One region of the Streptomyces sp. NPDC032940 genome, then DNA from elsewhere that is predicted to be linked to it. Evidence: riboswitches for the same ligand, from Rfam matches in the RefSeq annotation. Region 1 holds a riboswitch; the other holds the start of a gene.
The links. Region 1 has a riboswitch for S-adenosylmethionine ahead of AB0E77_RS03925 (aminotransferase class V-fold PLP-dependent enzyme). Riboswitches for the same ligand answer to the same signal wherever they lie in the genome.
Positions count from the first base shown of each region.

Region 1 (15,159 bases):
TGGCTGCCGACGGCCGGGATGCTCGCCGTCTGGACCGTGACGCGGCTGATGCTGCTGCTGTTCGTGCTCAAGGTGTGGATCTTCCCGGGCCCGGACGTGACCAGCGACGTGTCGGTCATCTACCGGGGCTGGTACGACGTCCTGTCCGCCGGAACGTTTCCGTCCGACGACGTGACCTGGCAGTACCCGCCCGCCGCGGCCCTGCCGATCCTCTCGCCGGGTCTGCTGCCCTTCCTCGACTACCCGACGGCCTTCTTCGTCCTGGCCTGCGCGGCCGACGCGGTCGTCCTCGGCCTGCTGCGGTACGGGGCCGGCGGCACCGACAGGACGGCGCTCGGGCCCTGGGTGTGGGTGGTGGGGGTGCCGCTGCTCGGGCCGACGGTGTACGCCCGCTACGACGTGATGGTCACCGCCGTCGCCGTGGCCGCGCTGCTCGCCGCGGGCCGGCATCCGCGGGCGGCGGGGGTGCTGGCGGCGATCGGGGCGATGCTGAAGGTGTGGCCGGTGCTGGTCCTCCTGGGGATCCGCCGGCGCGCGGCGTGGGTCGCCGCGGTGCTGACCGGTGCCGGGCTGGCGGCGGTGTTCGCGCTGGCGATGCCGGGGGCGTTCGCCTTCCTGACGTTCCAGCGCGACCGGGGCACCGAGGTGGAGTCGCTTGGCTCGCTGGTCTTCCACGTCGCCCGGCACCACGGCTGGGACGGGCAGGTCCTGCTCAACTACGGCTCCGTGGAGTTCCTCGGCCCGCACGTGGAGACGGTGAGCGCGGCCGCGCTGGCGCTGACCGGGATGGCGTTCGGCTGGCTGCTGCTGTGGCGGGTGGCGGCGTCCCGGTTCGAGGCGCACACGGCGGCGGACGCGGCCTTCGTGGCGGTCCTGGTGTTCACGGTCACCAGCCGGGTGATCAGCCCCCAGTACATGGTGTGGCTGGTGGGCGTCGGGGCGGTGTGCGGGTGCTTCCGCGCCAGCCGGATGCGGGTGCCGGTGGCGCTGGTGCTGACCGCGACCCTGGTGACGGTGCTGGAGTTCCCGCTCTGGTTCGGGCACGTGGTGGCCAGCGACACGCTCGGCACGACGCTGCTGTTCGTCCGCAACGGCCTGCTGGTGGCCGCCGCGCTGGTCGCGGCCCGTGCCCTGTGGCGCGACACGGTGCCGAGCCGGGGCGGCGCGCCCCTGCCGCCGCGCCCGGCCCGCGCCGACGAGGCACCGGTCCCGCACTGACCGCCCGGCGGCCCCACGTCGCTCAGCCGAGCTGCTCGCGCAGGTACGTCCGCCACCGCGCCGTGAACGCCTCCTCGGTCGTCCCGAGCACGTCCCGCAGCGCGTCCTCGACCGCGCCGGCGCGCCCGTCGTGGGCACCCACGGCACGGTAGAAGGCGTCCAGCCGGTCCTCGCCCCACCGGTCGGCGATCATCCGGCAGGCCAGCCAGCCGCCCTCGTAGGCCCGGGCGAGTTCGTCCGCCTCGCCGGTGAAGCCGAAGTCCTCGTCCGTGGGCAGTGCTGCGGGCACGCGGCCCTCGGAGACCGCGCGGGTCAGTTCGGCGGCGGCCTCGGTGGGCGCGCGGCCGTCGGTGCGGTAGCCGACCCAGTCGGCGTAGCCCTCGGACAGCCACAGGGGCGTGGCGGCGGTGGTGTGGGCGCGGGTGGCGACGTGGGTGGTCTCGTGGGTGAGCACGACCTGTTTGCCGAGGGCGCCGAGCAGCCCGTACGCGTCGGGGTTGACGATGACGCGGTCGGCGGGCGCGTGCTCCCGGCCGCCCGTCTCGCCGGTGGTGACCGCGGCGATGCCCCGGTAGGAGGAGGCGGGCGAGCCCAGCAGTCCCGCCATCCCCTCCAGGGATTCGGGCACCACGACGACGATCCGGCGCGCCCAGTCGCCGTCCCAGGCGTCGGACACGGCCGGTACGGCCTGGTCGGCCAGCTCCGCGTAGCCGCGCAGCGCCTCGGTGGACCGTCCGACGCCGAGGACGAGGCTGTGCGTGCCCCGCACCACCCGCACCGGGCCCTGGTCCCAGGGCTGCTGGCCGGACCGCTGCGCGGGCCGGTCGGATTCGACGGACCAGTCTCCGTCCTGCTCCCGGCTCAGCCGCACGGTGCGGGCGGTCGTGACGGCGCCCCGGTCGTAGCCGTCGACGCGGTAGCTGAGGTCGACGTCGGCGGTGGCGGTGGTGCCGGTGCGGTGCAGGCCGGTCACGCGGTACGACCAGGCGGCGAGCGGGACGGCGCTCAGGTTGCCGAAGGCGGTTCCGGTGCCGGTGCGGTCCCAGGCGGTGCGGTCGTGGGCGAGGACGGCCGCCGCGCGCCGGTCCAGGATCCGCTGCACCTCGGCCCGGACGGGGTCGGCCGCGGTCCGGCCGCCGCAGGCCACAAGGGAGACCAGCAGCAGGCACAGCGCCACCACCGAGGAACCCGACACCCGCCTTCGACCAGCCACCTCTCCGATCGTACGGGCGCCGGGCCGCGACGGCCCGGGTTCGCGCGGGTCAGACCCTGGTCACCGAGGAGACCGGCATCATACCGACCGGGTCGTAGCGCACCGGGGCGCCGGGGTGGGGGGCGTGGATCACCTGGCCGTTGCCGGCGTACATGCCGATGTGGCTGGCGTCGTCCCGGTAGGCGACCAGGTCGCCGGGCCGCGCCTCGGAGAGCGGGATCCGCCGGCCCGCGTACCGCTGCTCCTGCGAGGTGCGCGGCAGCCCGACGCCCGCCTGCGCGTAGGCCCACTGGGTCAGGCCCGAGCAGTCGAAGCCGGAGGGGCCGTTGGCGCCCCAGATGTAGGGCTTGCCGAGCGCGGAGCGGGCGGCGGCGAAGGCGGCCGCGGCCCGGCCGGAGGCAGCGGGTGCGGCGCCGTCGAGGGCGGTCAGGCCGGGGCGGCCGGAGCGGGAGGTACGGCCGTAGGCGTCGCGTTCGCCGGCCGGGAGCCCGGCGAGCAGCCGCCGGGCCTCGGCGAGCTTGCGTTCGACGGTCTTCTTGTGGGCGGCGACGGCCTTGCGGCCCTTCTCCAGCTCGCCGAGCCTCCGCGCGGCCTCGGCGCGGTCCTGGGCGAGCTCGCGCAGGGCGCCGCGCAGCTCCCGGAGTTCACCGGCCTGGTGAGTGGTGATCCGGTCGAGCACGGAGGCCCGGTCCAGATAGTCGTCCGGGTCGGCGGAGAGCAGCAGCACGAGCGACGGGTCGACGCCGCCCGAGCGGTACTGGGCCCCGGCCAGCGAGCCGAGCCCGTCCCGCATGGTGTTGATCCGCTGCTGTTTGCGGGCGATCTCGTCCTGGGCGGCGTCGACCTGCTCGCGCAGGGCGTCGGTGCGCTCGTCGGCCTTGTTGTAGGCCTCGGTCGCCCGCTCCGCCTCGGTGTGGAGGCGGTCCACCTCGGCACGGGTGTCGTCGTGCGGCGCGGCCACGGCCGCCGGTACGGCGCCCAGGACGGCGGTGGCGACGGAGAGAAGGCCGACGGCGGCGGTGGCGCCGCGATCGAACCCGGTCGGTGCAAGGCGGCGATGGGACCCCACGGGAAGCCGCACTCCTTCCGCTGACGGACGGGAAACGCGGCAGACAGTAACCCCGCGGCGGGGCGGCGACCAACGACCTCGGGAGGGTGCGCAACGCGACGCCCCGCCGCTGACGCAGGTCACCGGCGGGGCGGAGGGTCAGAAGCCCGTGCCGTGATTCGCCCGAACGGGCGGCACGAGCGGGTCGTTCCCCGATCTTCCCGGAAGCGGGATCAGACGCGCACGCCCCACATGAAGGGGCCGCCGATGGTGTCCATCGACTCGTAGCGGACGACGGTGCCGGTGCGCGGCGCGTGCAGGACCTGGCCGTTGCCGGCGTACAGACCCACGTGGTGCAGGTCGTTGAAGAAGAAGACGAGGTCGCCGACCTGGAGGTCGCTCATCGAGGAGATGCGCGTGCCGTAGTTGGCCTGGGCCTCGGAGGTGCGGGGTATGCCGACGCCGGCCTGGGCGTAGGCCCAGGAGGTCAGGCCCGAGCAGTCGAAGGAGGACGGGCCGGTGGCGCCGTAGACGTACGGGGTGCCGATCTTGCTCTGGGCGGCGGAGAACGCGGCGCCGGCGCGACCGGAGGCGGAGGCGGTGGAGCCGGAGAGGGCCTGGCGCTCGCTGGTGCGGTTGGCGCGGTCCTGCTCGGCGTCGAGGGCGGCCTTCTCGGCGGCGGTGAGCGTGTTGAGGAGCTTCTGGGCCGAGGAGAGCTTGCCCTGGACCTCCTTCTTCTTCTTGCCCAGTTCGGTGCGGGTGGCCGAGAGGTCCTTGAGCTTCTTGGAGGCCTCGGCACGCTGCTGGGCGAGGTCGCGCTGCTTCTCCTGGATCTTCTTGAGCGCCTCGACCTGCTGACCGCTGAGCTGGTCGAGCGTGGAGGCCTTGTCCAGGTAGTCGTCCGGGTCGGCGGAGAGGAAGAGCTGGAGGGAGGGGTCGATGCCACCGGAGCGGTACTGGGCGCTGGCCATCGAACCGAGGCCGTCGCGCAGCTCGTTGAGCTCCTCCTGGCCGCGGGCGACGTTGTCCTGGATGGTGGAGATCTCCTTCTGGAGCTTCTCCTGCTTCTCCTTGGCCCCGTTGTACTTCTCGGTGGCCTGCTCCGCCTCTTCGTAGAGCTTGTCGACCTTGGCCTTGACCTCGTCCTTGCTCGGCTTCTCGCTCGGCGCGGCGTTGGCCGCCTGCGAGCTGAGAGCGACTGCGGCTGCCGCTGCGGTGGTGAGCACGGTCACACGCGTGCGGCTCGGCTGCTTGGGACGACGGTGGGACGCCACGGAGTCGAGCTCCTTCTTGAGGGGGATCACCCGAGCGCGGGTTCGAAGGCAGACCCTAGTGACCAAGTCGTGATGAGTTCAAATCCTGAGGTGAAAATAGTGAGACCTGTGAGGCATATTTTGCCGTGAACTCACGTGCGGTGAGGCGCCCTTGACAGCGCGTCGCCCCGAGGGGCCCTCAATTCGGGCAAGCGGACCGTACGTTGCGCATGGGACGGACGGCGCTCCGGGGACATACCGCCCCGGGGCCGGGACCTGGCACTCGGGGCCGGCTCAGCCGTGCGAGAACCGCTTGAGGAGGACCACCGAGGCCACCGGACGGGCCCCCGCCTTCGCCACCCCGTCGGCGACCTCGCGGTCGGTGGAGACGACGATGACGGGCCGTCCCGGGGGCTCGGCCCGCACGAGCTGGCGGATCAGCTCGTCGGCGGTGACGCCGGGCTTGGAGAACAGCACCCGCACCCCGCGCGGCGGCGCGAGCAGCACCGGCGCCGCCAGTTCGGCCCCGTCGAAGACGCAGGTCGTCTCGGCACCGGTCTGCGCGGCGAGCTGGGAGAGCTGACCGAGCAGCCGCAGCCGCTGCTTCTCCAACGGCATCTGCGGATAGCCGGTCTTGGTGACGTTGTAGCCGTCGACGACCAGATGCGCCTGGGGCAGGGCGAGCAACTGGTCGAGGATGGCGGGGTCGTGCTCGGACAGGGCGCGGGCGGCGATGTCCTTGGGGGTCATCCGGCCGGGCTCGACGGCGTCCACCGTCTCCGCGGGCCGCACCGACACCGGGGGCAGCGCGAGCTCCCGGCGCAGCCCCTGCGTGGCGTCCAGCAGCGTGTCGAGGAGCAGCCGTACGCGCATGTCCTCGACGCTGCGCCCCTCGCGGGCCGCCCTGCGGCTGGCCTCGAGCGCGGCCTCCGTCTCGCCGAGCCGCGCCTTGAGCCGCCGGCTCTCGCTCTCGGCGGCGGAGACCTGGGCGTGCGCCTCGGTGCGGACGGTGTCTATCTCGTCGCGGACCTTGCGCAGGGCCGCCTCGCCGCGTTTGACGTCGCTGAGGGCGGAGCGCAGCTTGCGGTGCAGCGACTCGGCCTCCTTCTTCGCCGCGTCCAGCTCGGCGCGCAGCCGCTCCGTCTCGGCCCTGGTGAGCTCCCGGGCCCGGGCCAGCTCCTCCTGCAGCCGCTCCAGCTCCGCGCGGCTCTCCTCGTCGGCGCGCTCGGCGTCCGCGCGCTGGGCCTCCTCGCCGGCGGCGGTCACCAGCTTCACCCAGCCGTGCGGGCGCAGCACATAGGCCGCGGCCGCCACGTCGAGGGGGTCCGCGGCCGGTGGCGGGGAGCCGGAGTCGAGGGCGCCGGCCAGTTCCGGCTGGGCCTCTCTGAACTTCTCGCCGATCCGCTGCCGGAACAGCGGGTCGGTCTCCACGGCCGCCGCCATGGCGTTGCCGGCGAACTTGGTCCGGCGGTTGGGGGCGAAGCGGGCGTACTGTCTCAGCTGTGCGGGCAGTTCGCCGAGGGTGAGCCCGCCGAAGCCGTCGGACACGATCTGCACGACCCTGCGGCGCACCCCGTCGGGCAGCGGGCGGTCGAGCACCTCAGCGGCGCCGTCGCCCGGCCCCCCGCCGTGTGTCTCCACCATCCGTCACCCCAATGCCTCTGCTGCCTGCGCATGCCTGTGCGGTCCCGGCAGGGGACCGCGGCCCGCGAGCCCGCTCCCGTCAGGAGCCGGCGCCCGGCCTGTCCACGAGTTCCACCTGGTCGACGGCGTTGCACCAGCGGCACCGCACCGATTCGATGGTCTCACTGAGCACCTCGCGCTCCTCGACCGTCGGCTCACCGGCCAGATCGAGGTGCACGTACTCGACGACCTTCGAGGCGCGGGTCACGTCGAAGCGGGTGAGGTTGCCGCAGAGGGTGCAGCGCCACCGCGTCGTGTCCGTCGGCAGGGGAACCGTCATCGTGGCTGTCCGCTCTCTTCCAGTGTCCGTGACGCGCCGGCCTCCCCGGTGCGTGTGGCTCGTAACCCTACGGCCTGGCGGGTACCCGCCGCCCGCGTGTCCACGGCGGCGAGGCGGTACGGGAGGTTGCGCCCCGTTACGTCATGCTCTGTATTCATGATCCGCAAGTGGAACACCGCGGCCCTCGGGAAGGCCAGGACGCTCGGGGCCCGCGGCCGGCGGGGTCGCACGGCACCGGTGACCTGTGCGCTGATCACCCTGTGCTGCCTGCTGTTCCTGGTCAGCCCGGCCTCGGGCCTCAATCCGGCCCACGGGACCGGGGAGGAGCTGCTCGCCGCGCAGCGCGCCTGGTTCCGCCGCTGGGGCGTGATCCCCGCAGAACTGTTCGAGGACTCCCCCGGAGCCGTCCTCATCCCCGCCACGGCACTCTTCGTCCACGGGAGCTGGGTGCACCTGCTGGGCAACATGCTCTTCCTCTACGTCTTCGGCGCGATGACCGAGGCGCGGATGGGGCGGCTCCAGTTCCTGCTGTTCTACCTGGGCTGCGGCTATCTGGCGCTGCTGGGCTACGCGGCGGCCAACGCGGACTCCCAGGAGTCCCTGGTCGGGGCCTCGGGGGCGATCTCCGCGGTCCTCGGGGCGTTCCTCTTCCTGTTCCCGCGCGCCCGGGTGACCAGCCTCCTGCCCTTCCTGTTCTTCCTGCCGCTGCGCTTCCCGGCCTGGGTGGTGCTGCCGTTCTGGGCGTCCCTGCAGTGGATGGCGGCGGGCCGGGCCGGTGACGGGCCGGGGGTGGCCTACCTGGCGCATCTGGTGGGCTTCGGGCTGGGCTTCGTCTTCGCCTGGGTGCGGTTCGGCGGTGGGACTAGAGTTGGGGGCGTTCCAGCGACGGCCCCCGAGGGAGAGAACCAGCCGTGATCAGCGCGATCGTCCTCATCAAGACCAGCGTGGACCGGATCCCCGAGATCGCCGAGCAGATCGCCTCGCTGGAGAACGTCAGCGAGGTCTTCTCCGTCACCGGCACCTACGACCTGATCGCGATGGTGCGGGTCAACCAGCACGAGGACCTGGCCGAGGTCATCCCCGGCCGGATCAGCAAGATCCCGGGCGTCGAGGGCACGGACACGCACGTGGCGTTCCGTACGTACTCGCAGCACGACCTGGAGGCGGCGTTCGCGATCGGGCTGGACAACTGAGCCCTCCCGGCACGACCGCCGCCCCGGGGCTCAGGCGGCGGTACCGGCCGCGGACGTGTCCGGGACGCAACGCCCGCCCTCGGTGCGGTAGTTCCACCGGGCGCCGTCGCTCACCAGCTCCTTGACGGCGTTCACGAACCGCTCGACGTGCTCGTCCGGGGTACCCGCGCCGAAGCTGACCCGGATGGCGTTGAGGGACTTCTCCCCCGGCGCCGCCTCGGGGGCGCCGCACTCGCCCTGCGTCTGCGGGTCGCTGCCGAGCAGCGTGCGCAGCAGCGGGTGGGCGCAGAACAGTCCGTCGCGCACGCCGATGCCGTACTCGGCGGAGAGGGCTGCGGCGAAGTGGGAGCTGTTCCAGCCCTCGACGACGAAGGAGAGGACGCCGACGCGGGGCGCGTCGTCCCCGAAGAGGGACAGCACCCGCACCTCGGGCACCTCGGCGAGACCCTCCCGCACCGTGCGGATCAGGTACTCCTCACGCGCGACCAGCGTGTCGAACCCGGCCTCGGTGAGCGCCTTGCAGGCGGACGCGATGGCGTAGGCGCCGATGACGTTGGGCGACCCGGCCTCGTGGCGGGCGGCGCTGTCGTGCCACTGCACGTCCACGCCGCCGTCCGCGCGCCGGCTGACGCTGCGGCTGGCCCCGCCGCCCGCGAGGTACGGCTCGGCCTCGCGCAGCCAGTCGGCACGGCCCGCGAGGACGCCGGCGCCGAAGGGGGCGTACAGCTTGTGCCCGGAGAAGGCGACCCAGTCGACGTCGAGGTCACGGACGCTGAGCGGGTGGTGCGGGGCGAGCTGGGCGGCGTCCAGGACGATCCGGGCACCGTGCGCGTGGGCGGCGGCGGCCAGCTCGCGCACCGGCCACAGCTCACCGGTGACGTTGGAGGCGCCGGTGACGCAGACCAGGGCGGGCCCGTACGGCTCACGGGCGGCGAGCGCGCGCTCCAGGGTCTCGACGGCCTCGGCGGGGCTGCCCGGGGCGTCGAGGAAGGTCACGTCGGCGTCCCGCCAGGGCAGCAGCGAGGCGTGGTGCTCGGTCTCGAAGACGAAGACCCGGCAGCCGGCCGGCAGGGCGCCGGCGAGCAGGTTCAGGGAGTCGGTGGTGGACCGGGTGAACACCACCTGGTCGGCGTCCCGGCAGTCGAGGAACTCGGCGACGGTCTTCCGGGCGTTCTCGAACAGGTCGGTCGACAGCTGCGACAGGTACCCGGCGCCGCGGTGCACGCTGCCGTAGTACGGGGCGTAGGCGGCGACGTCGTCCCAGACCCGCTGGAGCGCGGGCGCGCTGGCGGCGTAGTCGAGCGCGGCGTAGGTGACCTCGCCGCCGGTGACGAGCGGGACGGTGACGTCCCGGCCCAGGACGGGCAGCGGGGCACAGACGGACTGGTCGGCGGCGACGGCGGAGACGGACATGGGTGCTCCCGTGAAGGCAGAGGACGTCACCGCGCGAGCGCACACGGCTCCAGCACGGGACGGAAAGGAAAACGCAAAGGAAAAGGGGATGCGGAGGCGGGGCTCTGCGGCCCTAGCGCATTCGCTGATTCACGGAGAACTCCCTCGGACGACCCAGGACCCCTGGTTCCGCGAGGGGTCCGCGCTTGCCGTGGACCTTGCTGTCCACGGCCTGGTCTTCACCCGGGGCACCCCGCCACGGACGGAGGGTTGCCGGACAGTCGGCCGGGGCCTCATGACTGTCACTCATGACCTGAGGAGGAAAGTACGTGAAGTGATCGCCGCCCCGCAACCCGTGTCCGGATCGCGGGACGGCCGTCACTGTCCCGGGACGGGCGCTACGCGTTGCTGGCGGCCACCCAGCGCTCCAGGGTGCGCCGGGCCGCGCCGGAGTCGATGGACTCGGCGGCCTGCTCCATGCCGGCCCGGATCCGCTCGGTCAGCGGTCCGTCGCCGGGCGTCAGGGCGACCAGGGCCGCCGCCGAGTTCAGCAGCACCGCGTCCCGGACGGGGCCCGGCTCGCCGGCCAGCAGACGGCGGGCGACGTCGGCGTTGTAGGAGGCGTCGGCGCCGCGCAGCGCCTCGACCGGCACCAGTTCCAGGCCGACGTCCCGCGGGTCGAAGGTCTCCTCGGTCACCGTGCCGTCCCGCACGACCCAGACCCGGGAGGTGGAGGTCGTGGTCAGCTCGTCGAGCCCGTCGTCGCCGCGGAACACCAGCGAGGAGTTGCCGCGCTCGGCGAACACCCCGGCGATGATCGGGGCCATCCGCGGGTCGGCGACACCGACGGCCTGTGCCTTCACCTTCGCCGGATTGGTCAGCGGCCCGAGGAAGTTGAACACGGTCCGCACGCCGAGCTGGCCGCGCGCGGTCGCCACATGGCGCAGCGCGGGATGGAACTTCACGGCGAAGCAGAAGGTGATCCCGGCCTCCTCGGCGACCTGGGCGACCCGCTTCGGGGCCAGTTCCAGATTGACGCCGAGCTTCTCCAGCACGTCGGACGCGCCGGACGCCGAGGACGCGGCACGGCTGCCGTGCTTGACGACCTTCGCTCCGGTGCCGGCGATGACGACGGCCGACATGGTGGAGATGTTCACGGTCTTGGCGCCGTCGCCGCCGGTGCCGACGATGTCGACCGTCTCACCGGGCACCTCGATGACGTGCGCGTGCGCGTACATCGAGCGCACACAGCCGGCGATCTCGTCGACGGTCTCGCCCTTGGCCCGCAGCGCCGTCGCGAACCCGGCGATCTGCACGTCGGTCGCCTCGCCGCGCATGATCAGGTCCATCGCCCAGGCGGTGTCGTCGGCGGACAGGTCGCGGCCGTCCAGCAGACCGTTCAGCAGGGCGGGCCAGGAGCGGCCCGCCGCGATGTCGCCTCCAGCGGGGGTCACAGCGCTCATGAGCCGCTCCTGATCGTGTGCATCGTGGAAGAAGAGTGTGGTCCCACCCTATCCAGCCGCCGGGCACGGCGAAGGGCCCCGTCCGCAGACCGGACGGGGCCCTTCGACCGTGGTGTGGCGACGCTGGAGGATCAGTGGTGGCCGTGGCCGCTCGTGATCTCCTTGTACTCGTCGACGGTCGGCTTCGGAATCTGCGACTCCGGACCGAAGTACGCCTTGCTGAGCTTGACGCGGAGCTTCTCCGAGCCCTTCGCCTTGCGCTCGACGCCGTTCTCGTCGACCGTCGGGCCGATCTCGGCCGGCTTGTACTGCTCGTGCGAGGTCAGGGTGTACAGCGCACCCTGGCTCAGCGGCTCGTGGACCTCGATGAACTCACCGTGCGGCAGGCGCTTGATGATGCCGGACTCGCGTCCGTGCAGCACCTTGTCCTTGTCGCGGCGCTGGAGGCCGAGGCAGATCCGCTTGGTGATCACGAAGGCGATGACCGGGCCGACGAAGAACCCGATCCGGACGAACCAGGTGACCGAGTTGATCGACAGGTGGAAGTGCGTGGCGACGATGTCGTTGCCACCGCCGATCAGCATGATCATGTACGCCGTGACCCAGGCGACGCCGAGGCCCGTACGGGTCGGGGCGTTGCGCGGACGGTCGAGGATGTGGTGCTCGCGCTTGTCGCCGGTCACCCACGACTCGATGAACGGGTAGAGGGCGATGGCGGCGAGGAAGATGCCGAACAGCACCAGCGGCACGAACACGCCCAGGACCAGCGTGTGACCCCAGAAGTTGATCTCCCAGCCGGGCATGGCGCGGACGAGACCCTCGGCGAAGCCCATGTACCAGTCGGGCTGCGCCCCGGTCGACACCTGGTCCGGCCGGTACGGGCCGATGCTCCAGATCGGGTTGACCGACACGAGGCCGGCGATGGCCGCGATCACACCGAAGACCAGGAAGAAGAAGCCTCCGGCCTTCGCCGTGTACACCGGCAGCAGGGGCATGCCGACGACGTTGTTGTTCGTCTTGCCGGGGCCCGCGAACTGCGTGTGCTTGTGGTAGAAGACCAGGATCAGGTGGCCCACCAGCAGGCCGAGCATGATGCCCGGCAGCAGCAGGATGTGGATCGAGTAGAACCGGGCCACGAAGTCGTGGCCGGGGAACTCCCCGCCGAACAGGAACATCGAGATGTACGTACCGACGATCGGCACGGACAGGATCGCGCCCTGCGTGAAGCGGACACCGGTGCCGGAGAGCAGGTCGTCCGGGAGCGAGTAGCCGGTGAAACCGGTGAACATGCCGAGGACGAACAGCAGGAAGCCGAACAGCCAGTTGATCTCACGCGGCTTGCGGAACGCGCCGGTGAAGAAGACGCGCATCATGTGCACGAACATGCCGGCGAGGAAGACGATCGCCGCCCAGTGGTGGATCTGCCGGATGAGCAGACCGCCCCGGATGTCGAAGCTGATGTTCATCGTCGAGGCGTACGCCTCGCTCATCAGCTGACCCTGCAGCGGCACGTACGAACCGTGGTACGTGACCTCGTTCATCGACGGGTGGAAGAACATCGTCAGGTAGACACCCGTGAGGATGATGACGATGAAGCTGTACAGGCACACTTCCCCGAGCATGAACGACCAGTGGTCGGGGAAGATCTTGCGCATGTTGGACTTGGCCAGGGAGTAGATCCCGAGCCGTCCGTCGGCCCAGTCGGCGACGCGCTCGCCGGCCGGTGCCTTCCCGCGTCCGCGGGAGTCTGTGGTCGCTGTCGTGCTCATCCGCGCTCCCAGAAAGCAGGACCGACGGGCTCTTCGAAGTCGCCGAGCGCCTCGAGATAGCCCTCGTCGTTCACGCCGATCCGCAGCTGCGGCAGGGCGTGACCGGCGGGACCGAAGATCACCCGGGCACCGTCGGAGAGGTCGAAGGTGGACTGGTGGCAGGGGCACAGCACGTGGTGCGTCTGCTGCTCGTACAGGGAGATCGGGCAGCCCACGTGGGTGCAGATCTTCGAGTACGCCACGATGCCCTCGTGCGACCACTCGAGCTCGCGCTTGTCCTTGATGTTCTCCGGCTGGATCCGGACGATCATCAGGGCGGCCTTGGCGATCTCGTTCTGGAATTCCTCGTCGTGCTCCTCCAGGCCCTCGGGCTTGGCGAAGGTGAGCGAGCCGACCGCGACGTCGGAGGGACGCATCGGCTCGTTCGTGTTCATGTTGACGAGCAGCTTGCCCTTGGACCACAGGGTGTGGCGCAGCTTGGTGCCGGGCAGCGGACCGAGGTCGCGCAGCAGGACGACGCCGGAGAGCGGCACCAGGGTGAGCGCGCCCAGCATCGTGTTGCGGATCAGCTTGCGGCGCCCGAGCGCGGACTCCTTGGCGCCCTGCTTGAAGTCCGCGTGGACCTTGGCACGGAGCTCGGGGGACGCCTCGATCGGGTGACGCTCGTCGGCGACCTCCTCGTCGGACATCAGGGTGCGCGCCCAGTGGACGGCGCCCGCGCCGATCGTGAACAGCGCCACGCCCAGCGTCAGGCCGAGCGCGAAGTTCATCGCGTTCACGTGCCCGAGCGGGAACAGGTAGATCGACTTGTCGCGCGGGATGGTCACGAACGAGGCGATGAAGCCGACGGTGGCCAGCATCGACAGGGTGAACATGAACGCGACCGCGCGCTCCGACCGCTTGGCGGCCCGCTCGTCGATGTCCTGGATCCGGTGCTCGTGGGGCGGCAGCCCCGGGTCGGCGAACGGATGGGCCTCGTCCGCGACCTTCACCGCACCGTGTGTGGTGCCCTGCTCAGCAGGCAGGTTCTCTTCTGGAATGTCTTGGCTACTCATGACTTCTTGGCCTTTGCGGTCCGAGCGGCAACCCACACGGCGACGGCGATGCAGGCGCCGAGGCCGAAGATCCAGCCGAAGAGGCCCTCGCTGACCGGCCCGAGGCCGCCCAGCGACAGACCGCCGGGGCTGACGGTCTCGTCACCGTTGACCGCGTTCAGGTAGGCGATGATGTCCTTCTTGTTCTGCTCCGACATGGTCGTGTCGGGGAAGGAGGGCATGTTCTGCGGGCCGGTCTGCATGGCCTCGTAGATGTGCTTCGGGTCGACACCCTCGAGGCTCGGGGCGTACTTGCCGTGCGTCAGCGCGCCGCCCTTGCCGGTGAAGTTGTGGCACTGCGCGCAGTTGGAGCGGAACAGCTCACCGCCCTTGGCGATGTCCGCGCCCTCCGGGCCGTACTTCTCCTCCGTCGGGATGGCGGGACCGGCGCCCAGCGAAGCGATGTAGGCCGCCAGCTGGTCGATCTCGGCCTGGGAGTAGATCACCTTCTTGCGCGGGACCTGCGCGCCGGGCTGCTGGGCCGGCATGCGGCCGGTGCCCACCTGGAAGTCGACGGCAGCGGCGCCGACGCCGACCAGGCTCGGACCGTCGCTGGTGCCCTGACCCCCGGTGCCGTGGCAGCTGGCGCAGCCGACGGCGTAGAGCTTCTTGCCCTCGTCGATGGCGAGGGACTGGGCGGTTTCATCGGCCTGCGCCTTGCTCGCGGGCGCGAACGCGGCGTACAGCCCCCCGGTGCATGCCAGCGCGAGGAGTAGGACGACGAGCGCCGCCAGCGGATGGCGTCGTCGTGCGGAGAGCTTTTTCACGGATTACCCCGGTGTCAGGATCTTCTGCGTCGATGCTTCTGGTATTGCGCGGGTGCGTGCCGCGACTACTTGATCATGTAGATCGTGGCGAAGAGGCCGATCCAGACGACATCGACGAAGTGCCAGTAGTAGGACACGACGATGGCCGCGGTCGCCTGCTCGTGGGTGAACCTCCGGGCCGCGTAGGTACGGCCGAGGACCAGCAGGAAGGCGATGAGGCCGCCCGTCACGTGCAGTCCGTGGAAGCCGGTGGTCAGGTAGAACACCGAGCCGTACGGGTCGGACGAGAGCGAGAGGCCCTCGTGCTTGACCAGCTCGGTGTACTCGAACACCTGACCGCCGATGAAGATCGCACCCATCACGAAGGTGACGATGAACCACATCCTGAGCTTCTTCACGTCACCGCGCTCGGCGGCGAAGACGCCGAGCTGGCAGGTGAGGGAGGAGAGCACCAGGATCGTGGTGTTCGTCGCGGAGAACGGGAAGTTCAACGCGTCGGCCTTCTCGGACCAGAAGTCCGGGCCGGTCACCGATCGCAGGGTGAAGTACATCGCGAAGAGGGCCGCGAAGAACATCAGCTCGGAACTCAACCAGATGATGGTTCCGACGCTGGTGAGGTTCGGCCGGTTGACCGACGGGTGCGCGTGCCCGGTTTCTACTGTCGTTGCTGTCGCCACGACCGACATTATGTCGGTCGCTTATCCCGCCCTCACCCCGGGGGGTGCCGTTCGGTGTGTTCGCCCCCTCTGTAGTGCCCGTATGGCCCATCGAACGGCCCGTCGAAGC
Region 1 covers NZ_JBEZVJ010000002.1:283,276-298,434, reverse strand. The annotation lists gene AB0E77_RS03965 (glycosyltransferase family 87 protein) at 19-1,218, shown strand; gene AB0E77_RS03960 (hypothetical protein) at 1,241-2,431, opposite strand; gene AB0E77_RS03955 (NlpC/P60 family protein) at 2,481-3,500, opposite strand; gene AB0E77_RS03950 (NlpC/P60 family protein) at 3,713-4,753, opposite strand; gene AB0E77_RS03945 (NYN domain-containing protein) at 5,027-6,376, opposite strand; gene AB0E77_RS03940 (hypothetical protein) at 6,456-6,695, opposite strand; gene AB0E77_RS03935 (rhomboid family intramembrane serine protease) at 6,852-7,610, shown strand; gene AB0E77_RS03930 (Lrp/AsnC ligand binding domain-containing protein) at 7,607-7,888, shown strand; gene AB0E77_RS03925 (aminotransferase class V-fold PLP-dependent enzyme) at 7,919-9,301, opposite strand; SAM riboswitch class IV at 9,478-9,594, opposite strand; gene trpD (anthranilate phosphoribosyltransferase) at 9,679-10,743, opposite strand; gene AB0E77_RS03915 (cytochrome bc complex cytochrome b subunit) at 10,875-12,512, opposite strand; gene AB0E77_RS03910 (Rieske 2Fe-2S domain-containing protein) at 12,509-13,567, opposite strand; gene AB0E77_RS03905 (c-type cytochrome) at 13,564-14,373, opposite strand; gene AB0E77_RS03900 (heme-copper oxidase subunit III) at 14,439-15,059, opposite strand.

Region 2 (15,159 bases), on a different contig from region 1:
CCACGCTGCCCGACCTCAGCGGCGGCACGATCGGGCCGGCCGTCGCGGCGGCGGAGAAGGCGGGGGTCCGCTACGTCGTCCGGCTCCAGGGCACCGGCCGCACCGCCGCCTCCTGGGGCGCGGGCGAGAAGGTCTGCGAACAGACCGGCGGACCCGGCGACGTGACCTTCACCGTCCCGCGCGACGGCCGTGACTGCGCCGGGCGCCTGCTGCACACCCCGACGCCCACCCCGCCCGCGCCGGAGAAGACCCGGGACACCGGCGGCAGCGGCGGCACCGGGAGCGGCGCCTGCGAGCTGATGAGTCCCGCGGGCAACTGCTACGCCGACGGGCAGTTCTGCGCGAACAAGCACCACGGCCTGAGCACCCACGGCCGCGGCGGCGAGTACCTGACCTGTTCGCTGGACTCCGGCGGCAGGTGGCGCTGGTCGGACGGTGTCGCCGGCTGACGCTCAGGCCACCCGGCGGGACGCGTACTCCGCGATCTCCGCCATCGGGGGGCGCTCCTCGGTGTCCACGGCGTAGGTGCGGGGCTCGAAGCCGTCGATGCCCCGCTCGAACTGGGTGAGGGCCGGCCGGAGCAGATGGCCGCGGGCCAGCCGGAGCTGGGCGGTGCGGTAGATCGCGGCGGACATCCGGCCCAGCGCCCGGCCGTCCTGGTGCCGGTGCCGGCGCACCCCGACGTCGACCTGGGCGAGCGCGTCCAGGCCCACCAGGTGCAGGGAGTCGACCAGCATCCCCAGCTCGACGCCGTAACCGACGGGGAAGGGGAGCCGTTCCAGCAGGGAGCGGCGGGCCGCGTACTCACCGCCCAGCGGCTGGACGAAGCCCGCCAGCCGGGGCCAGTGCAGATTCAGCAGCGGTCGGGCCATCAGCTCGGTGACCCGGCCGCCCTCGCCCGGGGCGGCGTCGAGCGGGCGGTCGTACATCGCCTTGACGAGGTGGACCTCCGGGTCGGTGAGCAGTGGGCCCACGATGCCGGAGACGAAGTCCGCGGAGAACTCGCGCAGGTCGGCGTCGACGAAGCAGACGACGTCGCCGCCGGTGACCAGCAGCGAGCGCCACAGCACCTCGCCCTTGCCGGGCACGGCCGGGATGCGGGGGAGTATCTCGTCGCGGTGCACGACGCGCGCCCCCGCCGCGCGGGCCACCGCCGCCGTGGCGTCGGTCGAGCCGGAGTCCACGACCACGAGCTCGTCGACGAGCGGCACCCGGTGCATCAGCTCACGGCGGATCACCGTGACGATGTCGCCGACGGTGGCCTCCTCGTCGAGCGCGGGCAGCACGACGCTGACCGACTGCCCCGTGGCGCGCTTGGCGGCCATGATCTGCGGAAGCGTGCGGTCTGCCACGGACCAGGAGCGTGCGCCAAGCCAGCGCTCGACTTCTTCCAGCACGGTCGGTGGGCTCCTTTGTGATCCATCTCGCGGTACGGACGACTATCTCAACTGTCGTGGCCTTCGGTTACAGTCTTGAACAACGCGGATGACCGGCGCATGCCGGGGTCACCGTGTGAACCACCGCAGAACAACCACATACCGCTCATCCAGAGGGGCAGAGGGATACGGCCCGATGAAGCCCCGGCAACCCTCCAGTCGGTTCTCGCAGATCGCCGGTCACCGTCGATCGCAGCGCGAGGCTCCCGGCTAGGGAAGGTGCCAAATCCGTCTCACGGCGAGATGCGTCGTGAGGAAGATGAGGAGAAAGGGCCTCGCCTCACATGGCTGTGCAGACTGTCGCAACCGACACCACCGCTTCCCCCTCCACCGTGGACCTCGGCCCCGCCGCCGCCCTCTCCTGCCGCGAGTGCGGCCACCGCGTGCCCCTCGGTCCGGTCTTCGCCTGCGAGGAGTGTTTCGGCCCGCTGGAGATCGCCTACGACTTCTCGGCCTACGACACCGAGGAACTGCGCAAGCGGATCGAAGCGGGCCCCGCGAACATCTGGCGCTACGCGCCCCTGCTGCCCGTCCCGGCGGACGTCGCGACCAAGCCGAACATCAACCCGGGCTGGACCAAGCTGGTCAAGGCCGACAACCTGGCCCGCGAACTCGGCGTCACCGGCGGTCTGTACGTCAAGGACGACTCGGGCAACCCGACGCACTCCTTCAAGGACCGCGTCGTCGCCCAGGCCCTGGAGGCCGCCCGCGCCTTCGGCTTCACCACCCTGTCCTGCTCCTCCACCGGCAACCTCGCCGGTGCCGTCGGCGCCGCCGCCGCGCGGGCCGGCTTCCGCTCCTGCGTGTTCATCCCGCACGACCTGGAGCAGGGCAAGGTCGTCATGGCCGCCGTCTACGGCGGTGAACTCGTCGGCATCGAGGGCAACTACGACGACGTGAACCGCTTCTGCTCCGAGCTGATCGGCGACCCGGCCGGCGAGGGCTGGGGCTTCGTCAACGTCAACCTGCGGCCGTACTACGCCGAGGGCTCCAAGACCCTCGCGTACGAGATCTGCGAGCAGCTCGGCTGGCAGCTGCCCGACCAGCTCGTCGTGCCGATCGCGTCCGGCTCCCAGCTGACGAAGATCGACAAGGGACTGCAGGAGCTGATCAAGCTCGGCCTGGTCGAGGACAAGCCGTACAAGATCTTCGGCGCGCAGGCCGAGGGCTGCTCGCCGGTGTCCACCGCGTACAAGGCCGGGCACGACGTGGTCCGCCCGCAGAAGCCGAACACCATCGCCAAGTCGCTGGCCATCGGCAACCCGGCCGACGGCCCCTACGTCCTCGACATCGCCCGCCGCACCGGCGGCGCGGTGGAGGACGTGACCGACGGACAGGTCGTCGACGCGATCAAGCTGCTCGCCCGCACGGAGGGCATCTTCGCGGAGACCGCGGGCGGTGTGACGGTGGGCGTCACGAAGAAGCTGATCGAGAACGGCGTCCTGGACCCGTCGCTCACGACCGTCGTGCTGAACACCGGCGACGGCCTCAAGACCCTCGACGCGGTGGCCGGCACCGGCCTCACCGCGACGATCCGCCCCAACCTGGACTCCTTCCGAGAGGCTGGCCTCGCATGAGCGTGACCGTTCGCATCCCGACCATCCTGCGCACCTACACCGGCGGGCAGGCCGAGGTCGCCGCCGAGGGGGCGACCCTCGCCGAGGTCATCTCGGACCTGGAGAAGAACCACACCGGGATCGCCGCGCGTGTCCTGGACGACCAGGGCAAGCTCCGCCGCTTCGTCAACGTCTACGTCAACGACGACGACGTCCGCTTCGAGCAGGGCCTTCAGACGGCGACGCCGGACGGCGCCGGCGTCTCCATCATTCCGGCCGTCGCGGGCGGCTGACCGGAGCCTCCTACTCCCGGTAGTGCGCATTGCCCCCTCCGCAATAGAAGCGGAGGGGGCGATTCCATTGGATTGAGCGCGGTAGAGTTGGGGAACACGCTCCCGCTCGCCCGACAAGAAATAGCCAAACTGTGGGCGTATTTCGCGGCTTTTGTGGACTTTGTGTAGCCCGACTTGACCCGAATTCAGGCGAATTCTCGCCACATTCCGGACCGGCTGCGTCCAGATTTCTCGTCCGATTGACCTGTTGCAGACGGCAGTTGGACAGATACATTCAGCCGCGGTCGACGCGTTCCGGCGCACGCCCCCACCCATTGGGGGGTGAGGTCTGACCCGGATCCGCGAAGTGCGGATCTGTGCAAGGGCCAGTAATAGGGGAGTTAGGCATGGCTCAGGGCACCGTCAAGTGGTTCAACGCGGAGAAGGGGTACGGCTTCATCGCGGTCGACGGTGGTGCGGATGTTTTCGTCCACTACAGCGCGATTCAGATGGACGGCTACCGCACCCTCGAAGAAGGCCAGCGGGTCGAGTTCGAGATCTCGCAGGGTCAGAAGGGCCCGCAGGCCGACATGGTTCGCCTCAGCGCCTGAGACGTGCGGCCACCGCAAGCCAACGGTCTTCTCCGAAGGGCCCGTACCCGGCCGGGTACGGGCCCTTCGGCCTGTCCGGGCCCGGTAGGCCCCCGGGTGTTCGCGGGTGGCTGAGCCGGGGCGTCGATGTCCCGAGGCGCTTGCACTCGACAGGGCCGAGTGCTAATCATTGGCGTTAGCACTCTGAAGGTGAGAGTGACAACGAAGGACCGGGTCGGTGAGGCCCGCGGGCCGGGTGGGGAAGGAACCCACGAGGCCGGCGAGCCGTCCGTCGCGGGCGCGGGCGCGGTCCGAAGGAATCACCCCCAGTCCTGGAGGGACCACTTCACATGGCCAAGATCATCGCGTTCGACGAGGAGGCGCGGCGCGGCCTCGAGCGCGGCATGAACCAGCTCGCGGACGCCGTCAAGGTGACGCTCGGCCCCAAGGGCCGCAACGTCGTCCTCGAGAAGAAGTGGGGCGCGCCCACGATCACCAACGACGGTGTCTCCATCGCCAAGGAGATCGAGCTCGAGGACCCGTACGAGAAGATCGGCGCCGAGCTGGTCAAGGAAGTCGCCAAGAAGACGGACGACGTCGCCGGTGACGGTACGACCACCGCGACCGTCCTCGCCCAGGCCCTGGTGCGCGAGGGTCTGCGCAACGTGGCCGCCGGTGCCAACCCGATGGCGCTGAAGCGCGGTATCGAGAAGGCCGTCGAGGCCGTCTCCGCCGCCCTGCTCGAGCAGGCCAAGGACGTCGAGACCAAGGAGCAGATCGCCTCCACGGCCTCCATCTCCGCCGCCGACACCCAGATCGGCGAGCTCATCGCCGAGGCCATGGACAAGGTCGGCAAGGAAGGCGTCATCACCGTCGAGGAGTCCCAGACCTTCGGTCTGGAGCTGGAGCTCACCGAGGGTATGCGCTTCGACAAGGGCTACATCTCGGCGTACTTCGCCACCGACATGGAGCGGATGGAGGCGTCGCTCGACGACCCGTACATCCTCATCGCCAACTCCAAGATCGGCAACGTCAAGGACCTGCTGCCGCTCCTGGAGAAGGTCATGCAGTCGGGCAAGCCGCTGCTGATCATCGCCGAGGACGTCGAGGGCGAGGCCCTGTCGACCCTGGTCGTCAACAAGATCCGCGGCACCTTCAAGTCCGTCGCCGTCAAGGCCCCGGGCTTCGGCGACCGCCGCAAGGCCATGCTCGGCGACATCGCCATCCTCACCGGCGGCGAGGTCATCTCCGAGGAGGTCGGTCTCAAGCTCGAGAACGCCTCCCTCGACCTGCTGGGCAAGGCGCGCAAGGTCGTCATCACCAAGGACGAGACCACGATCGTGGACGGCGCCGGCTCCGCCGAGCAGGTCCAGGGCCGGGTCAACCAGATCCGCGCCGAGATCGAGAACAGCGACTCGGACTACGACCGCGAGAAGCTCCAGGAGCGTCTGGCGAAGCTGGCCGGCGGCGTGGCCGTCATCAAGGCCGGTGCCGCCACCGAGGTCGAGCTCAAGGAGCGCAAGCACCGCATCGAGGACGCCGTCCGCAACGCGAAGGCGGCCGTCGAGGAGGGCATCGTCGCCGGTGGTGGCGTGGCCCTGCTCCAGGCCTCCCAGGTCTTCGAGAAGCTGGAGCTGTCGGGTGACGAGGCGACCGGCGCCAACGCTGTGAAGCTCGCCCTGGAGGCCCCGCTGAAGCAGATCGCCGTCAACGGCGGTCTCGAGGGCGGCGTCGTCGTGGAGAAGGTCCGCAACCTCCAGGTCGGCCACGGCCTGAACGCCGCGACCGGCGAGTACGTCGACATGATCGCCGAGGGCATCATCGACCCGGCGAAGGTGACCCGTTCCGCGCTGCAGAACGCCGCCTCCATCGCCGCGCTGTTCCTCACCACCGAGGCCGTCATCGCCGACAAGCCGGAGAAGGCCGCCGCGGCCGCTCCGGGCGGCATGCCGGGCGGTGACATGGACTTCTGATCGACCGGTTCCGGTTGATCGACCGTCCTTCACGTGCCGAGGGCGGCACTCCTGGCCGAGGCCGGGGGTGCCGCCCTCGGGCGCTTTCCGGCCCCCTGCCCACGGGTCCGTGTGACCCGGGTCACGGATGACGGGCGGCCGGAATGGCGGTGGCGGGTGCGCCGGTTGCAGGGGGTGCAGGCATTCATGCGCATGCACATACTGACCGGTACCTCCTGAGGAGACCCCCCGTGACCGTCACCGCCTCCGACGCCGCCTCGCGCGCCGCGCAGATCCTCGCCCGCCCGGCCGTCATCAACGGCCTGACCGTGCCGAACCGCATCGCCATGGCGCCGATGACCCGCATGTTCTCCCCGGGCGGCATCCCCGGCGAGGACGTGGTCTCGTACTACGCGCGCCGCGCCGCCGCCGGGGTCGGCCTGATCGTCACCGAGGGGACGTACGTCGGCCACGACTCCGCCGGGCAGAGCGACCGTGTGCCGCGTTTCCACGGTGACGAGCAGCTGGCCGGCTGGGCGAAGGTCGCCGACTCCGTGCACGCGGCGGGCGGCACGATCGTGCCGCAGCTGTGGCACATCGGCATGGTGCGCAAGCAGGGCGACAAGCCCTTCCCCGACGCCCCCGCCGTCGGCCCCTCGGGTCTGCGCATCGGCGAGGACGAGGTCACCGGCAAGGCCATGACCCAGCGCGACCTGGACGACGTCATCGGCGCCTTCGCCGACGCCGCGGCCGCCGCCGAGCGCATCGGCTTCGACGGCGTGGAGATCCACGGCGCCCACGGCTACCTCGTCGACCAGTTCCTGTGGGCCGGCACCAACCGCCGCACCGACGCCTACGGCGGCGACCCCGTGGCCCGGACGAAGTTCGCCGCGGAGATCGTGGCCGCCGTGCGGGAGCGGGTCTCGGCCGAGTTCCCCGTGATCTTCCGCTACTCCCAGTGGAAGCAGGAGGCCTACGACGCCCGCCTCGCCGAGACCCCCGAGGAGCTGGAGGCGATCCTCACGCCGCTGGCCTCGGCCGGCGTCGACGCCTTCCACGCCTCCACCCGCCGCTACTGGGTCCCCGAGTTCGAGGGCTCCGACCTCAACCTCGCCGGCTGGACCCGGAAGCTGACCGGGAGGACCGCCATCACCGTCGGCTCCGTCGGCCTCGACGGTGAGTTCGTCAAGGCCTTCCAGGGCGAGGGCGCCGGGCTCGGCAGCCTCGACGACCTCCTGGACCGCCTGGAGCGCGACGAGTTCGACCTCGTCGCCGTCGGCCGCGCCCTGCTCCACGACCCGCAGTGGGCCCGCAAGGTCCTGGACGGCCGCCTGGACGAGCTGACGCCGTTCGACGCTGCGGCGCTGAAGACCCTCAGCTGAACCCCGGTCCGGCGTGCGGACGCGCGGCGCGGCACGGGCGGCCGCGGTGCGCGTCCTGGGCCGGCGGTGACCGATGAGTTTTCCCGGGCGCCGCGGTCAGAGAGGGTGAACGCACCATGTGACGGCGGGGCACGAGCCGCCCGGAACCACGAGCCACCCAGGAGACCCAGATGCGCACCCTGATCAGCACCGCCTTCGTCTCGCTCGACGGGGTCGTGGAGGCGCCCGGCGGCGAGTCCGGCTACCGCAACGCGGGCTGGACCTTCAAGGACGTGGAGTTCCTCCCCGAGGCGTACGAGATCAAGGGGCGGGAGCAGAAGGAGGCCGGCGCGATGCTCCTCGGCCGGGTCAGCTACGAGGCGTTCAGCCCCGTCTGGCCGGACATGGAGGACTTCGCCGACTACAGGGAGATGCCGAAGTACGTCGTCTCCACCACCCTCACCGACGACGACCTCGTGACCGACTGGGGCGAGACCACGATCCTGCGCTCGGTCGACGAGGTCGCCGCGCTCAAGGAGACGGAGGGCGGCCCGGTCATCGTGCACGGCAGCGCCACCCTGGGCCGGGCCCTCGCGGACGCCGGCCTCGTCGACCGCTACCACCTGCTGGTCTTCCCGCTGCTCCTCGGCGCGGGCAAGCGCCTGTTCAGCGACACGGACAAGGACGCGCAGAAGCTGAAGCTCACCGAGCACGAGGCGTACGCCAACGGCGTCCAGAAGATGGTGTTCGACGTCGTCCGCTGACGTCCCCTTCCTTCCCCGCGCCGGCTCAGCCCATCGGCTCGATGTCCACCCGCACCGGCGTCCCCCACACGCGCAGCACCTCGTAGTCCGTGAACTCGTGCACCAGCCGGTACGCCATGGCCGCGCGCGGGGCACGCAACTGGGCGGCGATGTACAGCTCGGCCTCGCGGCGGTCCCGGCGCGGGGTGCCGCACAGCTGCCACGCCTGGCCGTTCCACAGCTCCGGCAGCCAGCGCTGCTGGGGCTGCGGACGGTCGCCCCGCACCCCGTAGCGGGACTGCGCCGGCTCGGCGGTCCGGACCGGGGCCGGGCCGCCGCCGTACTCGGCGCGGCGGGCGGCACGGCGGCGGGTCTCGCACAGCAGGCACAGGTCGGGGGCGGCCTCGTCGACCGGGCCGTTCGGATGCTCGGGGCAGCGGGTGCTGGGGGCGGCCGTGGTGACGCTCTCCTCCAGCAGGTCCAGCGCGCGCTTCACGTCGGCGCGGATCTCGTGCACCTTGGCGTCCGGCGTGTCGGCGGTCAGGGCCTCGCCGTGCTCACCGAGGAGACGCAGGGCGCGGCCCAGGGCGGTCAGCTGGGCGTGGTTCATGCTCCTCAGGGTCGCACACGGCACCGCCGGTCCCGCCCGCCCGTGCCGTCAGCCCTTCGCCGCAGCCAGCGCGGCGCGCAGATGACCGTCGGACTCCTCCAGGAGCCGGGCGGCCGTCGGGCCGTCGACGTCGGCCAGCAGGGCCAGGACGGCGTGCTTGACCTCGCCGTCGGTGGCGGCCAGGGCCCGCTCGATCTCCTCGTCCCCGGCGCCGGTGGCGAGCGCGACGATACGGCGGGAGCGGGCGCGCAGCTTCTCGTTGGAGGCGCGCACGTCGACCATCAGGTTCCCGTAGGTCTTGCCGAGCCGGATCATCGTGATCGTCGAGAACATGTTGAGGACCAGCTTCTGCGCCGTGCCGGCCTTCAGCCGCGTGGAGCCGGTGATCAGCTCGGGCCCGGTGACGACCTCGATGCCGTGCTCGGCGGCGACGGCCAGCGCGCTGCCCGCGTTGCAGGCCAGGCCGACGGTCAGCGCGCCCAGCGCCCGGGCGTGTTCGACGGCACCGACCGCGTACGGGGTGCGGCCGGAGGCGGACACGCCGACCACCGTGTCGTCGGCGGTGAGGCCGAGGGCGTCCAGGTCCGCGCGGGCCAGCTCGGCGGAGTCCTCGGCACCCTCGACGGAGGTGACCATGGCCTCAGGGCCGCCCGCGATCAGGCCGACGACCTGCCCCGGCTCCGTGTTGAAGGTGGGCGGGCACTCCGAGGCGTCCAGCACACCGAGCCGTCCGGCGGTCCCCGCGCCGGCGTAGACCAGCCGGCCGCCGCGGCTCATCCGGGCGGCGACGGCGTCGACGGCGGCGGCGATCTCGGGCAGCCGCGCGGCGACGGCGGCCGCCACCGTGGCGTCCTCGCCGTTCATCGTCCGCGCGATGTCGAGGGTGGACATCCGGTCGATCTCGGCCAGCTCGGGCCGGAACGCCTCGGTGGACATCGCCTCCAACTGGGAGCGGAGGTCGGGGTGATGGGGGGTGGAGGTCATAAGGATGCGGCCCTTTTCAACGTGCGATGCCTGTACATACCTGGGGGCGCGGGGCTGTGTCGATATGCGGCTCCGCCGCGTGGGCGCGACAAGCCACGACGAACCCGCAGTCGCGCATGGCGGACAACCCCTACGGTCTACCGCGCGGCCCATGCCGATGAGCCAACGCCTCATAGGACGCCGCCAGAGCCGGCGCCGCCGCTTCGTACGTCCGCTGCGCCACCCCCACGAACAGGCAGTCCACCACCAGCAGCTGACTGGTCCGCGACGACATCGCCGCCGGCCGCAGCTCGCTCTCCCGGGCCGTGGACGTGGTCAGCACATGGTCGGCGTACTGCGTGACGGGGCTGTCCGGGCGGCCGGTGATCGCGACGGTCGTCGCCCCGCGTTCGAAGGCGGCCCGCAGCGGCTCGATGACGTCCCCGGTCGAGCCGGAGTGGGTGATGGCGAGGGCCACGTCCCCGGCGCGCAGCTGCACCGCGTTGGTGACGGCGAGGTGCGGGTCGCTCGGGGCGTGGGCTATCAGCCCTATGCGCAGCAGTTTCTGGGTGAGATCCTGGGCGACCAGCCCGGAGGCGCCGATGCCGTACACATCGGTGCGGCGGGCGGCGGCGAGTGCGGCGACGGCCGCGCCGAGCTGGACGGTGTCCAGTCCGGCGGCGGTGTCGGCGAGGGTCTGCTGCTCGTCGTAGGCCAGCTTGGCGACGACGTCCCCGATCGGGTCGTCGACCGCGATGTCCGTCGTGATGGCGGGCGCGCGCCCCGACTGCTGCTGCGCCGCGAGCCCGGCGAGGGCGAGGCGCAGATCGCGGTAGCCGGGGTAGCCGAGCAGGCGGGCGGTGCGCACGACGGTGGCCTCGCTGGTGCCGGTGAGCTCGGCGAGGCCGGTGACCGTGAGGGCCGCGCAGCCCGCCGGGTCGCCGGCGACGGCCTCGGCGACCCGCTGCATGGAGCGGGTCATCGACGGCGCCAGGGTGCGCACCTTGGCCGCGAGGGCGGCGGGCGCGGGCGGCGCGCTCCCGCCTCCGCCGGCGCGGCGGCCGGCGGACGCACTCGCGAAAGTTTCCTTCACTTCATCGGTCACTCATGAAAGATATTTTCGTTTCGGCCCGCGGGTCAAGAGTGCGCACAATGGGGGCATGGACCCCATCAGCCCGCTGGAGCAGGCCCTGCACGCCGCGCGCGCCCTCGTGCTCGCCGACCTGGTGGCGGGCCGGGCGGCCGAGCCGGACGTCGTGTCGCTCGTCGAGGAGTCCGTCGTACAGCGGCGCTGGTGGGTCGAGCAGTGGCCCGAGGGTGTGGAGTTCGTGGCCGGGCTGGTCGCGCAGGACGTCCAGGACGCCCTGCTGGAGCGGTACGGCCGCTGGCCGCTGTGCCCGGTGTGCGGCTCCGGCGACCCGCACGCGCTGGACGTCGAGCCGGAACTCGGCCCCGATCCGCACTGGGTGTGCGGCAAGGCCGGGGTCAAGGTCGCGGCGGTCGGCTCCCTGGGCACCGCCCTGGGCGGCACGCCGTCGTCGTGAGGACGCCCCGGTGACCGTCTACATCGATCCGCCGACCTGGCCGGGCCACGGCCGTCTCTGGTCCCACCTCGTCAGCGACGCCTCCTACGCCGAACTGCACGCGTTCGCCGAGGCCCTGGGCGTGCCGCGCCGCGCCTTCGAACGCGACCACTACGACCTGCCCGCCCACCGGTACGCGGACGCCGTGTCCGCCGGCGCCCTGGAGGTCAGCAGCCGCGAGGTGGTGCGGCTGCTGCACGGGGCGGGGCTGCGGCGGCGCAAGGGCGGCGGTCAGGGACGCGCGGCCCGCAGCTCGTAGGCGAACTGCTTGTCGTCCTCGCCCGTGACCCGGGTGAAACCGGCCCGCTCGATGACGGCCTGGGACGGCAGGTTGCCGGGCTCGGTCGTCGCGAACACCGACGTCACCTCCGCGCGCTCCAGTGCCCACGCGGACAGGGCGCGCAGCGCCTCGGTGGCGTACCCGTGGCCGCGGGCCGGCTCGGCGAGGTCGTAGCCGATCTCCACCCGGCCGTCCTCGTCGGGCGCGCCGTGGAAGCCCATGCCGCCGACCGCACGCCCGTCCTCGGTGCGCACGAGCGTGAACACGCCCCACTCCGGCCGGTGCACGCCCGTCTCGTACGCCTTCAGCAGCATGCCGGCGGCGTCCCGCGTGCCCTGGTACGGCCCGCCGTCGACCCAGACGAAGCCGCCGTCGCCGCCCACTGCGAGATCGGCGGCGGCAGCGGGGGTGACGCCCTGGAGGGTGAGGCGGCCGGCGGGGATCACGAGGTTGTTGTGCCAGCGCCACGTCTCGAGCGGGGCGCGGCCGGGCAGCTCGCCGCGGCCGGTGGCCCACAGCAGCGTGCGCCAGTGGTCGGCGCCGGGCTGGACGTGCGGGAAGATCCGGCTCAGCACCTCCGCGCAGAGCCCGGCGGGCGGCTCGTACGCCAGGCCCAGGCCCTCGGCGATGTCGTGCGTGTGCACCAGCACCTCGGTGATCCCCATCGCGGCGAAGCCCTCGCGGTCCGCGCTGCGGAACGGATACGGGTGGAAGGCGCGGACCTCGCGCGGGGTGGTGCGGACGGTGGCGGCGAGCAAGGCGCCCGTCGTCTCGATCACCTGGAGGACGCCCTCGTTGCCGGTGCCGTCGTCGAGGGTGATCTCGAAGGGGACGTAGGCCCGGGTGGCGCGTCCGGCGAGCTGCCCCGCATACGCGATGAGGTCGCTCGCGATGTGCTCCGCCGTGTACCGGCAGCTCCACTCGAGCCGCCCGGCCCGCACCCCCTCCCAGTCCCGGTCCGTCGCCGTCCGCAGCAGCGCCACCGCGCCCGCCACGGCCTCTTCCACCTGGTCCCCGCCCATGGTCCGCATGCCGGGCAGGCTACGGGGCCCGGCCGCCGTCCGGCGACAGCATTTCCAGCTCCCCGGTGAGGTTGTGGCGGGCGGTCGCCTCCCATTCCCGGATCCCGTACGGCGTGCGGAACAGCCGGGGCAGGCCGAGAAGTTGACGCAGGATCGCGGCGCGGCCCGCGCGGAAGGCGTCGTTCGGGACGAAGTGGTACTCCTCGCGGACGGCGGCCGTGTAGGCGGCGTACGCCGAGGGTGGCGACGCGAGGACGGACAGGTCGGCGTCGCACAGCACCTGGCCGTCGCGGTCGTCGTCGGCGGGGTCGTGGGAGACGGTGAGCCGCACCAGCCGGGCCACCTCGGCGGCCTTGTCCGCGGGCACGCCGGCCTCGGGCAGTGCACGCTCGGCCAGCCGCGCCGACCGCTCCTCGTTCTCGGACCGCTCGGGCAGGTACACGGCGTCGTGGAACCAGGCGGCCAGCCGGACGACGTCGGCGTCGTCGGCGTACCGCTCCAGCTCGTCGACGCGGTCGAGGACCGAGGTGAGATGGGCGAGCGTGTGGTAGCGCCGCTGGGGCTCCTGCCAGCGGGCGAGCAGGTTGCCGGCGTACGGCGCCGGGTCGGGACCGGCGCCGGGGCCCCGGGCTCCGTTCAGGGCTCGGGCGAAGCGGGCGCGCAGGGCGTCGAGATCGGCCATGCGCTCATTCTCCCGCGAGGGGCCCGACGACAGGGCCTAGCGTGGAGCCCATGACGACTCCTGCCGATGTGCACGACGTACGCGACCCCGAGCTGCCGGGCCGGCTGCTCACCCTCGAACGGGACGAGCTGGTGCCGCTGCTGCGGTCCCGGGCGGACGGCGACTTCGCGCTGCCGGTGGCGGCGTGTCCGGGCTGGACCGTGCGGGACGTGCTGGCGCACTGCTCGTCCGCCCTGATGCGGGTGGTGGAGCGGCGCTTCGAGAAGGGCGTCTTCTCGCCCCCCTCCAACGACCGCGACATCGCCGAGCGCGCCGACTGGACCAACGCCCGGATCGTCGACGAGCTGGAGCGCGGCATGACCGAGGCCGGGCCCGTGATCGGCCGCGCGGGCGGGGTGCTGGACCGGGTCGCGCTGGGCGAGTGGGTGCACGCCGGTGATGTGCGGGTGGCCCTCGGCGAGCCGGGGGCGTACGCGGGGCGCGGGCTGCCGGACGCACTGACGCTGCTGACCTCGGTCACCCGGGACCTCGGACACGTGCCCCTGCACGCCGACCTCGACGACGTGGACGAGCCGCTCAAGCTGGGCGAGGCGAGCGGTGAGCGGCCGCCGGGGCGGTTCATCGGGGACGCGGCGACGCTGGTGCGGCTGTACGCGGGGCGGCCGGTGGACGCCGGGGCCGGGTACGAGCTCGCCGGGGTCGAGGCGGCGGAGCTGAACATCTTCGGCGACTGAGCGGCCGCGGGTCCGGGGCGAAGGGACCCCTCGGGAGGCTGTCGGGGCGTAGTCTTGGATTGGACTAGACCTGTAGCGGTCCGCCGAAGCCGACCAAGCCCGACGAATGGGGTCCCATGAGCAAGCGAGCAGTCCTGGAGGTGATCGCCCTCGACGCCGAGGACGCGGTCGCCGCCCAGGCCGGAGGCGCGGATCGCCTCGAACTGGTCACCGACATGGCGGCCGACGGACTCACCCCGTCGGCCGGGACCGTCGCCGCGATCCGCGCCGCCGTCGACATCGACCTGCGGGTGATGCTGCGGCTCGCGGACGGGTTCGCCGCCGGAGACGTCGACCGGCTGGTCGCCGTAGCGGGCGAGATGCGGGAGGCGGGGGCGGACCAGTTCGTGCTCGGGTTCCTCGACGCGGACGGCGACGTGGACCTGCGGGCGGTGGAGCGCGTCGCCGGGGCGATCGGGGGATGCCGGTGGACGTTCCACCGCGCCATCGACCGGGCCGCGAACCGGGACGCGCTGCGCAAGCAGCTCGCGGACTTCCCCGGCCTGGACACCTATCTGACCGCCGGGGCGGCCGGGGGCGTGGACGAAGGCCTGAACGTCCTGCTCACGGAGGCGCGGAGGCGCGGCGAGCCGGGGTACGAGCAGCAGCTGCTGGTCGGCGGCGGTCTGCGGCTGGAGCACGTACCGGGGCTGCTGGACGCGGGCATCGACGGCTTCCACATCGGCGGTGCCGCGCGGCCCGGCGGCTGGTCGGGCCCGGTGTCGGCGGACGCGGTCGCCCAGTGGCGGCGGGTGCTCGGGGACTGAGCACCCGGCCGCGCGGTCACCTGGGCGGCGGGTCCGTCACACTGCCGTCCCTCACCGCGTCGGCTCCGCGGACAGCTGTGCGGGCAGGCCGGCTCCGTGCGTGACGATCAGCCCCGAGACCGCTCGGGTCAGGCAGACGTACAGGCGGCGCAGGCCCGTCCGCTCGTCCGGCTCGCCGTCGACCACGGCCTGCGGCTCGTCCAGGACCACGTAGTCGTACTCCAGGCCCTTGGCCAGCGAGGCCGGGACCAGGGTGAGGCGGACGGCGTGGGTCGTCTCCTCGCCGGGGGCGAGGTGGCCGATCCCGGCGGCGGTGAGCGCGTCCGCCAGCCCCGGCACCCGCGCGTCGGCGGCGATCAGGCCCACCGAGCCCTCCCGGTCCAGCAGCTCACGGCAGGCCGCCACCACGTCGGCCGTGCCGTCCGGGGCCGTGCGGATCTCGAAGAAGCCCGGGTTCTCACGGATCGACGCCACCGGCGTCAGGCCCGGCGCGATGGACGGCAGCAGCCGCGACGCGTACGTGATGACGTCCGTCGGCACACGGAAACCGGCCGTCAGCTCCTCGATCA
Region 2 covers NZ_JBEZVJ010000003.1:142,911-158,069, forward strand. The annotation lists gene AB0E77_RS05635 (hypothetical protein) at 1-449, shown strand, start outside; gene AB0E77_RS05640 (glucosyl-3-phosphoglycerate synthase) at 453-1,397, opposite strand; SAM riboswitch class I at 1,540-1,702, shown strand; gene thrC (threonine synthase) at 1,721-3,013, shown strand; gene AB0E77_RS05650 (MoaD/ThiS family protein) at 3,010-3,285, shown strand; gene AB0E77_RS05655 (cold-shock protein) at 3,672-3,875, shown strand; gene groL (chaperonin GroEL) at 4,205-5,827, shown strand; gene AB0E77_RS05665 (NADH:flavin oxidoreductase) at 6,058-7,188, shown strand; gene AB0E77_RS05670 (dihydrofolate reductase family protein) at 7,359-7,931, shown strand; gene AB0E77_RS05675 (hypothetical protein) at 7,957-8,520, opposite strand; gene murQ (N-acetylmuramic acid 6-phosphate etherase) at 8,569-9,504, opposite strand; gene AB0E77_RS05685 (MurR/RpiR family transcriptional regulator) at 9,635-10,588, opposite strand; gene AB0E77_RS05690 (hypothetical protein) at 10,644-11,027, shown strand; gene AB0E77_RS05695 (DUF4031 domain-containing protein) at 11,038-11,325, shown strand; gene AB0E77_RS05700 (GNAT family N-acetyltransferase) at 11,298-12,377, opposite strand; gene AB0E77_RS05705 (hypothetical protein) at 12,388-13,050, opposite strand; gene AB0E77_RS05710 (maleylpyruvate isomerase family mycothiol-dependent enzyme) at 13,101-13,784, shown strand; gene AB0E77_RS05715 (copper homeostasis protein CutC) at 13,901-14,590, shown strand; gene AB0E77_RS05720 (AAA family ATPase) at 14,642-15,159, opposite strand, start outside.
Region 2: it holds a riboswitch for S-adenosylmethionine, as region 1 does, so the genes downstream of both, thrC (threonine synthase) here and AB0E77_RS03925 (aminotransferase class V-fold PLP-dependent enzyme) in region 1, are expected to answer to the same signal.